Regions from separate parts of the Rothia sp. HMSC062F03 genome, predicted to be linked through region 2. Evidence: predicted binding sites of a transcription regulator. Region 2 holds the regulator's gene; the other holds the start of a gene.
What was found. The regulator LexA, encoded in region 2, represses DNA repair genes until DNA is damaged. The targets are predictions, from matches to a motif close to TCGAACANNTGTTCGA.
Positions count from the first base shown of each region.

Region 1: a site for LexA is predicted at 2,958-2,973, ahead of ruvA (Holliday junction branch migration protein RuvA). Genes of this name have one in related genera too.

Region 1 covers NZ_KV830898.1:44,088-49,043, reverse strand. Annotated here, with positions in the region: gene secD (protein translocase subunit SecD) at 1-239, opposite strand, end outside; gene yajC (preprotein translocase subunit YajC) at 350-724, opposite strand; gene ruvB (Holliday junction branch migration DNA helicase RuvB) at 1,029-2,015, opposite strand; gene ruvA (Holliday junction branch migration protein RuvA) at 2,215-2,835, opposite strand; gene ruvC (crossover junction endodeoxyribonuclease RuvC) at 3,060-3,716, opposite strand; gene HMPREF2674_RS07805 (YebC/PmpR family DNA-binding transcriptional regulator) at 3,996-4,754, opposite strand; gene HMPREF2674_RS07800 (type 1 glutamine amidotransferase) at 4,891-4,956, opposite strand, start outside.
Region 2 covers NZ_KV830882.1:24,196-29,151, forward strand. Annotated here, with positions in the region: gene HMPREF2674_RS04450 (HisA/HisF-related TIM barrel protein) at 1-560, opposite strand, end outside; gene HMPREF2674_RS04455 (type 1 glutamine amidotransferase family protein) at 560-1,300, opposite strand; gene HMPREF2674_RS04460 (LysM peptidoglycan-binding domain-containing protein) at 1,392-2,027, opposite strand; gene lexA (transcriptional repressor LexA) at 2,685-3,347, shown strand; gene HMPREF2674_RS04470 (ATP-dependent DNA helicase) at 3,587-4,956, opposite strand, start outside.

The DNA of each region.
Region 1 (4,956 bases), on a different contig from region 2:
TGACGAATAATCTCAACCGCCTGGTTCAGCTGCTCCTGGGTAACGTTCCCGTCCGATGATCCGTTGACCTTCGGGGAGAGAATCATCTGCGTACCACCCGAGAGGTCCAGGGCCAGTTTCGGTGCCCAGGAGCCTCCCGAGTAGGTGCTGCCGAAGATGCCGGCAGCCATCACAACCATGAGCAGGACCATCGAGAGGAGCGCCCCTCGCGCGGCTGCAAGCGGTGAACGCTTAGCCATAATGTTCCTTCTATGAGTATTTTTGTGTGTAGATTTGGTGTTCTACAGATTCCTTAGCGGACGCGAAAACCCGACGCCGAGTGCGCGGCGCCGGGTCGTTCGGTCTTAAGTTACTGGGCGGTCTTCGAGGAGTCCTCGGAGACGCCGCCTTCCGCGGGAGCCTGAGATTCCGCGGATGCCGGCTCGACGTCCTCGGTCAGGGGTGCGGCGGGGGCCTCGTCCTCAACAACGCTCATAATTGCGTTCAGCGCCACGGTGATAACAACGCCCTTAGCCAGCTCCAGCTGAATCTTATTGTCATCGAAATCGGTGCTGACGACGGTGCCGTAGAAGCCGGAACCGGTCATAACCTGAGTGCCGGGGACGAGAGACTGCTGCATTGCACGCAGTTCCTCCATCTGCTTACGCTGACGCTTCTGGGCGGAGAACATCATCCATGCCAGGAACGCCATCATGGCAATCATAATCAGGAGGTTAAAATCCATGGTCTCACTTTCACATCCGCACCCGCGCCGCTCACCGCGCGGGTTGAGCGTGCTAAAAGGCGTGGAATCGTAGATACAGTACGTATCCATCCTACGCGAGAGCAGGAGCTTTAGCGCACCGAACCAGCGTTTTTGTGAGGTTTACCTGAGTTTTATCCAGCCCGTGGCGTAATTTTATGTCGTCGGCAGGGCTTGGCGACGCCGACAGAGCCTGCAGAAGAGCTGTTGCGAACGCGTAGAAGAGCCCGCGGGAGGGGCGATACCTCCCACGGGCTACTTGCTGTATGTCTTGGCCGGTGCGGCTCTAGAGCTGAATCTCGGGGGCCTCCAGACCCAGGTGTTCCCAGGCCGCGGGCAGGGCCACGCGACCGCGCGGGGTGCGACCAATCAGGCCCTCGCGCACCAGGTAGGGCTCCGCCACGGTCTCCACGGTCTCGGTCTCCTCCCCCACCGCAATGGCGAGGGTGGACAGGCCAACCGGCCCGCCGCCGAACTTGTGGATGAGCGATTCCAGCACGGCACGGTCCAGGCGATCCAGGCCGCGCGAATCTACCTCGTACATGTCCAGGGCGGTCGCGGCATCACGCGCGTTGATGCGGTCCACGCCGTTCACCAGGGCCCAGTCGCGCACGCGGCGCAGCAGGCGGTTCGCGATACGGGGTGTGCCGCGGGAGCGACCCGCAATCTCGGTGAAGCCCTCGGAGGTAATCTGCATGTCCATCAGGCCGGCGCTACGGCGCAGCACCAGCTCCAGCTCCTCAACCGAGTAGAACTCCAGGTGACCGGTAAAGCCAAAGCGGTCGCGCAGAGGCCCGGGCAGCAGACCCGCGCGGGTTGTTGCGCCCACCAGGGTGAACTGCGGAAGCTCCAGCGGAATGGAGGTCGCGCCGGCACCCTTACCCACCACGATGTCCACGCGGAAATCTTCCATCGCCATGTAGAGCATTTCCTCGGCCGGGCGGCTCATGCGGTGAATCTCGTCGAGGAACAGCACCTCGCCGGGGGTCAGCGAAGACAGAATCGCCGCCAAATCCCCGGAATGTTGAATCGCGGGGCCGGAGGTGATGCGCAGGGGCGCGTCCATCTCGGCCGCAATAATCATGGCCAGGGTGGTCTTACCCAGGCCGGGAGGGCCCGAAAGCAGCACGTGATCGGCGCTGCGGCCGCGCATCTTCGAGGCCTCCAGCACGAGAGAAAGCTGCTGGCGCACGCGGCGCTGACCCACGAAGTCGTCCAGGGACTTGGGGCGCAGGGCCGCCTCAATCATCTTCTCTTCGGGCTCTTCTTCCATTGCGACCAGGCGCTGCGCGGGCGCACCCGGGACGCCGGGCACCTGACCGGGAAAATACCCGCCGGAAACCGGGGATGCCGCGGCCTGCGGATCGTAGGGGTTCTGGGTCATAAAATTCTTCTTTCGTGGAGTGAGTGAGGCGCGAGGTAACGGGCGCGCCAAAATCGGCCGGGATCAGCCAAGGGCTCGGCGAGCGGCCCTAGTGGCGACCCACCGTGTTCTGCGTACCCAGGGATGCGAGCACACCGCGCAGAGCCACGCCCACCGGCTCGCTCTCGGCGGCGGGATTGTGCTTCACGTACGCGTCGATGGCGGCGGAGGCGTCCTTCTCGCTCCAGCCCAGGGAGGTCAACGCATCCAGCACCTGCGGCTTCCACACGATACCCTGACTCAGCGGCAGCTCGTCGGTCTGGCCGTCGCTCAGAATCAGCTTGCCGGCAAGCTCCAGCACGATGCGGCGGGCACCCTTCGGGCCGATGCCCGGGACCTTCGTGAAGGCCTTGTCGTCACCGGTGGCCACGGCTCGCTCCACCTCCGCGGCGGTGTGCACGCTCAGCACCGCCAGGGCGATGCGAGGGCCGATGCCCGAGACCGAGAGCATCATGTCAAAGACCTCGCGTTCGGCCGGCTCCGAGAAGCCGTAGAGGGTCATGGACTCCTCGCGCACGATCATGGTGGTCAGCACGGTGGCCTCCTCCCCCGTGCGTAGCTTAGAGAGAGTGCGTGCGGTGGCGTGCACCAGCATACCGAAACCATTAACGTCAATCACCGCGTGGTCAAGCCCCACCTGGGCCACGCGGCCGGTCAGCGATGCAATCATTCTCTCCACCTTTCAACGCCCCGCGCCGGGGCGAACGATACTGCACTCCCCTCGCGGCCTGCTGTGCCGCCGGCGCGCATCGGGGCCGGCGGGTATGCCACGGGAAGATACTATCAGTATATTAGAATATTTCTTCTGAAATCAAGGGGTATTCGAATTCTTTAGCGAATCCAGCTCCCGGTACGTTCGAAGGGGTTTGTTCGAAGGGTAACGAGTCGGCACCCCTAGCGGCGGGCCTTAGCCTCCGCCTCCATCCAGGCGCGCTGCGCGGGGGTCAACGAACCCGCACGGCGAGCCTTCGCGGGCCGCGATCCCTGGTGCGTCTGCGTCTGCGCCGACATGTTAATACCCGAGCCGATGCCGCCGCCGCGCCAGCCGTGACAGATGGCGATGGCCAGCGCGTCGGCCGCGTCCGCGGGCTTCGGCATGGCGTTCAAACCCAAAATGCGGGTCACCATGCGACCCACCGAGGCCTTATCCGCACGACCGCTACCGGTCACCGCCGCCTTCACCTCGGAGGGCGTATGGAAGAACACCGGCACGCCGCGCATCGCCGCGGCAGAAATCACCGCGCCCGAGGCGTGTGCCGTGCCAATCACCGTGTTCACCTGCTCCTGCGCAAAGACGCGCTCAATCGCCAGGGCGTCGGGCCGGTAGGTGTCCAGCCAGTGCGAGGCCGCGTTGAAAATCCAGAGGATGCGCTGGTCCAGCGTGCGGGCCGGGTCGGTGCCCGCCACGCCCACGTTCACGAAGTGCGCCTTACGGTCCGCGGTCATGTCGAGCATTGAGAAGCCGCAGCGCGTGAGGCCGGGGTCCACGCCCATGATGCGGGTCGCCCCCGGCACGCGGTCCACGGCGGCGACCGTATGGTTTTCGCGCATGCTATCGCGCGCGGCGGATGCAGCGTTCACGTGTGCTTTCCTTCCACAGTTCGCTTTCCAAAGTTCGCGGGGTCTTCACTGGGTCTTCGCGGAGCCTTCGCGGGGTAAAGTCTGCGATACCGCAGTTCGCGGGGCCGCCAGCCGGAGCACGGCCGGGCGTTTAGGCCGGGCGCCGACCGGCATAACGTTCAAAAGCCACCTCCCGCCGGGTCCACGCGCGGTGGGCCGGCCGGGAAGTGGCTTCAGTGCACGCTCAGAAGTGGCGCGCTCGGGCGGTGACTACTCGGCTTCCAGCTGAGCAGCAACCTCGTCAGAGACGTTAGCGTTCGAGTAGACGTTCTGCACGTCGTCCAGTTCCTCGATGGCGTCTGCCAGCTTCAGGAACTTCTTGGCGCCCTCGGCGTCCAGGTCGACCTGCATGGTCGGGCGGAAGACCGGGTCGTCGTTGTTGTACTCCAGGCCGGCCTCGTCCAGAGCCTTACGAATCTCGGGCAGGTCGGTAGGTGCGGAGATGACGGTGAAGATATCGCCCTCGTCCAGGACCTCTTCGGCGCCGGCATCCAGAACAGCCATCAGAACGTCATCCTCGGTCAGGCCGTCAGTCTTGGTGACCTCAGCAACGCCCTTACGCTCGAACAGGAAGGCAACCGAACCCTGGTCGGCCATGGTGCCGCCGTTACGGGTCACGGCCAGGCGAACCTCAGACGCTGCACGGTTACGGTTATCGGTCAGACACTCGATGTACAGGGCGGTACCCTGCGGGCCGCGTGCTTCGTACATAATCTCGGTGTAGTCGATGGTCTCACCGGTCAGGCCGGCGCCACGCTTGATAGCGCGGTCGATGTTGTCGTTGGGGACGGAGTTCTTCTTCGCCTTCGACACAGCAAGGTCAAGAGCGGGGTTACCGGCGATATCGGCGCCACCCATACGTGCCGCAACCTCAATAGCCTTAATGAACTTCGCGAAAGCCTTCGCGCGCTTAGCGTCGATAGCAGCCTTCTTGTGCTTAGTAGTCGCCCATTTAGAGTGACCCGACATTCGTATCTCCCTTAGTCAAAACCTCTGCGCGGGCACGGCGAAACGTTCCGCGCACTGTACTATAACTCAATCAACTATACCGTAGCGGAGGCGTGCACCACCTCTTAGAGTGCACGCCACCGCCCGGAATAGGATGCTAGCGGGGGCGAGACGCGGCCGAGGCGCGCGCCTTCTCCACCAGCGAGTCGTCAATCGCGTTCGG
Region 2 (4,956 bases):
CTCACGTCGGTGACAATGTAGCGACGCACGCCCACGCTTTCTAGCCAGGCCAGCGCCTCCGCCACCTCGGGGCCCGACCAGTCGGTTCCGCGAGCCACCGTCACCCAACCCCGCTCGGGGTCGTAACGGGCATCGAGCCCCAGGGCTAGAAGATCAGAATCCGCGTAACGAGCCAGGATACTTTCAAGCCAGACAGAATCCGCCAGCGCCGCGCTGGTCACGTTCACGCGGTCCGGGTTGAGGCTCAGGGCGCGCTCCAGGCTCTCAGCATTACGCACACCGCCACTGACCTGAATACGCACCGGAGCAGAGCCGCGGGTATTCTCGGCACGGACGGCGGAGGCAACCTCCGCCAGAACATTCGTATTCGTACCGCGGCCAAAGGCTAGGTCAAGATCAACCAGATGAATCCAGCGGGCACCAGCCTTCACCCAGGTGAGCGCCGCCTTGACCGGATCGAGACGCTGCTCGCCACCGGACAGGGTGCCGCCCACAGGGCGTACCGCATAGCCCTCGGAAATATCGACGGCCGGCAGAAGTTCAAGGATGGGTTTAGCCATTATGATTCCTCCCCACCGGTAGCGGATTCACCGGCGGCAGGCGACAGCCGGCCGGTCACCGCGAGGGACCCGACCCAGCGGCGCATAAATTCCGCACCCAGCTCACCGGATACGACCGGGCAGAACTGCACAGCGGTCAGCGGGCCGTTCTCCACCGCGGCAATATAGGGAGGTTCGGTTGCCGTCCAGCTCACCGCGGGAGGAGCGATATAGTCAATGCTCTGGTCAAAGGCCCACTCAAAAACACCGTGCTCGGACTTGAAACGGGCCTCGCCCTCAATATCTTTGAGCAGTCGACTGCCGGTCGAGGGGGACACCGCGGAGGAGCCGGGCACCAGGCCCCGGGTGGAAAGCTCCACGCTCTCGCCGGGCCACTCCCCCATACCCTGAACCTGCACGCTGCCCAGCTGTGGGTGGTTCACCGCAACGGATTCAAAAAGGCAGCTCAGGGCGGCACCGGCCGCGAGCACCGGACGGACACCGGCCACGCGGCGCCCAATCACGCGCTCAGCGTCCTTGGCTTTTAGCTCGTCGAACGCCTCAAGGGAACCGGCAGGACCGGCAACCACCATGCCGTCAGCCTCGCGGAGCTGATGCGGGTCAGCGGTGACGATGACCTCCGCACCCGAATCCCGAAGAAGCTTTACCATGGCGCCGTGAGTTCCGGGATCTCCCAGAACGGCGACCACGGGGCGCGGTGAGGAGACCGCGTCCTGATGGGACTGAGAGGGTGTTGACATCGCGTGCTCCTTGAGTAGTGCGGTAGGCGGTTCGTAGCCGATTCATAATCCGCTGACGGGTGAGCCGAAGCTCTCGCCTCGACAGCTTTGCCTAGTGGCGCGGCTTGGGAACCTCGAGGCGCTGACCGGCGTCGACAGCGGTGCTCGTCAGCGAGTTCATCTCCATAATACGCACCACGGTATCACGGACATCACCGCCGGGGTTCACCGACTGGGCGATGTCCCACAGTGTCTCGCCGTGCTTAACGGTCACAGTGGCTTGGGTGGCCGATGCGTTCTCAACACGGGGGCCGAAGGAAGGGCCGAGGAAGGTAATGGCGCCCAGCACCACGAGCGCGGCCAGGGTCAGCAGGGGCAGCCCCTTGAAATTGCGCAGGGGGTTGAAGCGTTCAAGGCGAGACGATAGGGAGCGAAGACCCGAGATAGCGGAGGGCACAAGGCCCGCATGACGAGAAGACGATTCCCTCCCCTGCCCGGAGAGGTGCGCCGAAACGGAGCGTTCATTCACCGGAGCGGAGGGGGCTGCAGGCCGAGCAGCCGTCGCGGCGGGAGAGACACGGCGGACGGGTGCCGGAGAGGCAGAAAGCTGAGGAGCGGATGCGCGACGGGAGGAGCCTCGAGCGATGCGCGCGGACTGCCGTGCGTGCGCGGGGTGAAGTACCACCAAACCTTCCGGAAGGGTAGCAGACGCAGAGGCACGGTGAGGGGCCAAAGAAGCTGCGGTCATAATTGTGGTTCCTTTCTCTCAAGCTCACTCCCGCGGTAATCCGCCGGGGTGAACGGTGCCGGCTCTCTCGAGACTCGGCGGGTGAGTTGAGTGTGGTTGTTCGTTTTTCTGCCCGGGACCCGACACATCGGGTCAAGGAACGTTCGGGGTTTTGTCTTGCAGACGCGTTCCCCAGAACTCCCCTTCGACTTAAGGAAGGTCATTCGGTTTCTCGTTCGAATACTCTCGAACATTCGACGACCCCCTTCCAGACCCGCAAGGCAGAACGAGTATTCGAATTACATGGAGAATACCCCGTTTGTACCCCGAAAATCGGGAGGGTTTTCTACTGTATCCGAATCCGTGTTCTAAAGTCTAGCAGATACATACTAAAAATTCCCCCGGTTTCGAAGAAAAAATCTAGTATATTTGTTTGAATTTGTCGGTAGAGTGTTCTACACTTGTGTCAAGAGATGTTCCACACGCTCGTGATGATTTCCATCATGGCGGGGCGTGACTCGCGACGGATCTAGAATCTAATCCACCCCTGACGAGATAAGGGGTATGTTTCACCTAAGCCGTGCGATATACGTCACCGTATGACGAACACGTGGACAACCCATCCGTGCTCCGCCGAAGGTACAGCAGCCTTCGGCGACACAGACCAAAGGAAGAGATATGGCAACAGCACCCCGCCCGGCGCTGACCGCGCGCCAGCAGAAGATTCTTGACGCGATCCGCACCGAGATTGAACAGAAGGGCTATCCGCCATCCATGCGCCAGATTGGCGATATGGTGGGTCTTGCGTCTCTCTCTTCGGTCACCCATCAGCTTGGCCGACTCGAAAATATGGGCTACATTCGCCGCGATCCCAAGCTCCCGCGCGCCATCGAGGTGCTCGACGAAAACGGCGCCGGCATGCACACTCCCCTGCCTGAGCTTCCGAACTTTGAGGTTGGCGAGGACGACCTCGTACCCGTCCCCCTCGTCGGTCGCATTGCCGCGGGCGGCCCCATCACCGCCGAGCAGTCTGTGGAAGATGTACTCGCCCTGCCGCGCCAGCTGGTCGGCAACGGCAAGCTCTTTATGCTCAAGGTCAAGGGCGATTCCATGATTGACGCCGCCATCTGCGATGGCGACTGGGTCGTCGTGCGTGAACAGCACACCGCCGACAACGGCGACATCGTGGCCGCCCTGCTGGACGATGAGGCCACCGTGAAGGTCTTCCGCCAGGTTGATGGCCACACCTGGCTCATGCCGCGCAACGCAAGCTACGAACCGATTATGGGTGACCGCGCCACCGTCATGGGCAAGGTTGTTTCGGTATTGCGTAGCCTCTAATCCCCGCTCTTCGCGAGAACATCATGGGGTGCTATGCCTCCCGGCGCCAACGCCCCGATCTGGTAGCTACGTCCTTTGAGACTTCAGCGTTTCCAAAGCCCATAACGAACAAAGCCCCCGGCACTCGCAAGTTTGCGAGTGCCGGGGGCTTTTCTCTGACTCTACGGGGAAATAGCCCTGCGGGGAAAACGCGCCGCCCGCTCAATACACAATGGCCCGCTCAGCACACGGTAGACGGGCTACCTGTCGATGGATTCCGAGAGACGGGCCAGCGCACCCACCACGGCCTGCTTATTCTGGGTGGGCCACATCGGCGGCATGGCCCTCATCAGGTAGCCGCCGTAGCGCTTCGTTGCGAGTCGCGAATCCAGAACCGCCACGACCCCGCGGTCATTCACCGAACGGATCAGGCGACCCGCGCCCTGCGCCATGCGGATAGCCGCGTGATGCGCAGAGACGGCCATGAACCCGTTACCGCGATGACGGTTCACCGACTCCGTGCGGGCCTGCGCAATCGGATCGTCCGGTCGCGGGAACGGGATGCGATCCATCACCACCAGACGGCAGGAGTCTCCGGGGACGTCAACGCCCTGCCACAGGCTCATCGTGCCGAATAGGCACGAGTCAACATCCTCGCTAAACTCCTCCACCAGGGCCTTCAGCGAGGATTCACCCTGCAGAAGAATATTCAGATCGCTGTGCTCACGCATATACTCTGCGGCGCGCTCGGCTGCACGCTTCGAGGAGAACAGCCCCAGGGCACCTCCCTCGGACGCCTCGCACAGCTCGCGAAGTCGCTCCAGCTGGCCCTCGTGCACGCCAAATCCCGGGGGCTTCAGATCCCCGGCTACGTATATGATGCCCTGCTTGCGGTAGTCGAAGGGCGAACCCACATCGATGCTCGTCCAGCGGGGAGCCCCCTCCCCCTGCAAACCCAGGGCGCCGGCGGCCACATCGAAGGAATCGCCCACCGTCAGGGTCGCGCTCGTTAGGATTACGGTGCGGTCGGCAAACAGACCGTCACGCAGCTGCAGGCCAACGCTCAGCGGGGCGATATTCAGGGTCGCGGGGTCGGTATCGGAGGCGGCCACGTAGCGGCCGTTCTCCCAGCCGCCCTGACGTGAAACCCACAGCACATCCTGCTCAGCCGAAGCCTCCAGGATGCGGTTGCTCACCTCGTGCACCTCCGAGACGCGGGAACGGGCCATCTGTAGGCCGGCGTCGGCCTCTTGTCCGTCGGGTTTCGTATCGGAGAGCGCGGCGCGGGCCGCATCGTTCACCGCGGACAGGGCCGTGAGCAGACGACCGTCGAGGCCGTTGAGCAGCCCTTCGGGCAGGCCCTCCAGTGCGGTTTCCAGGGTTCCGGCGGCCATCTCCAGGGCCCCGGAATCGGCCTTAGAGTGTTTCTTCACGCCTCGAGCGGCGCGGCGAACCATCGCAACGGTCAGCGATCCGGAAACCGCACCGGTCACGCGGTCCACCAGCTCGTGGGCCTCGTCGATGATGACGGTCTCGTGCTCGGGCAGAACCTTCATGCCCTCGAAAGCGTTAATGGCCAGCAGGGCGTGATTCGTGATGACGATATCTGCCTCGGCGGCACGACTACGCG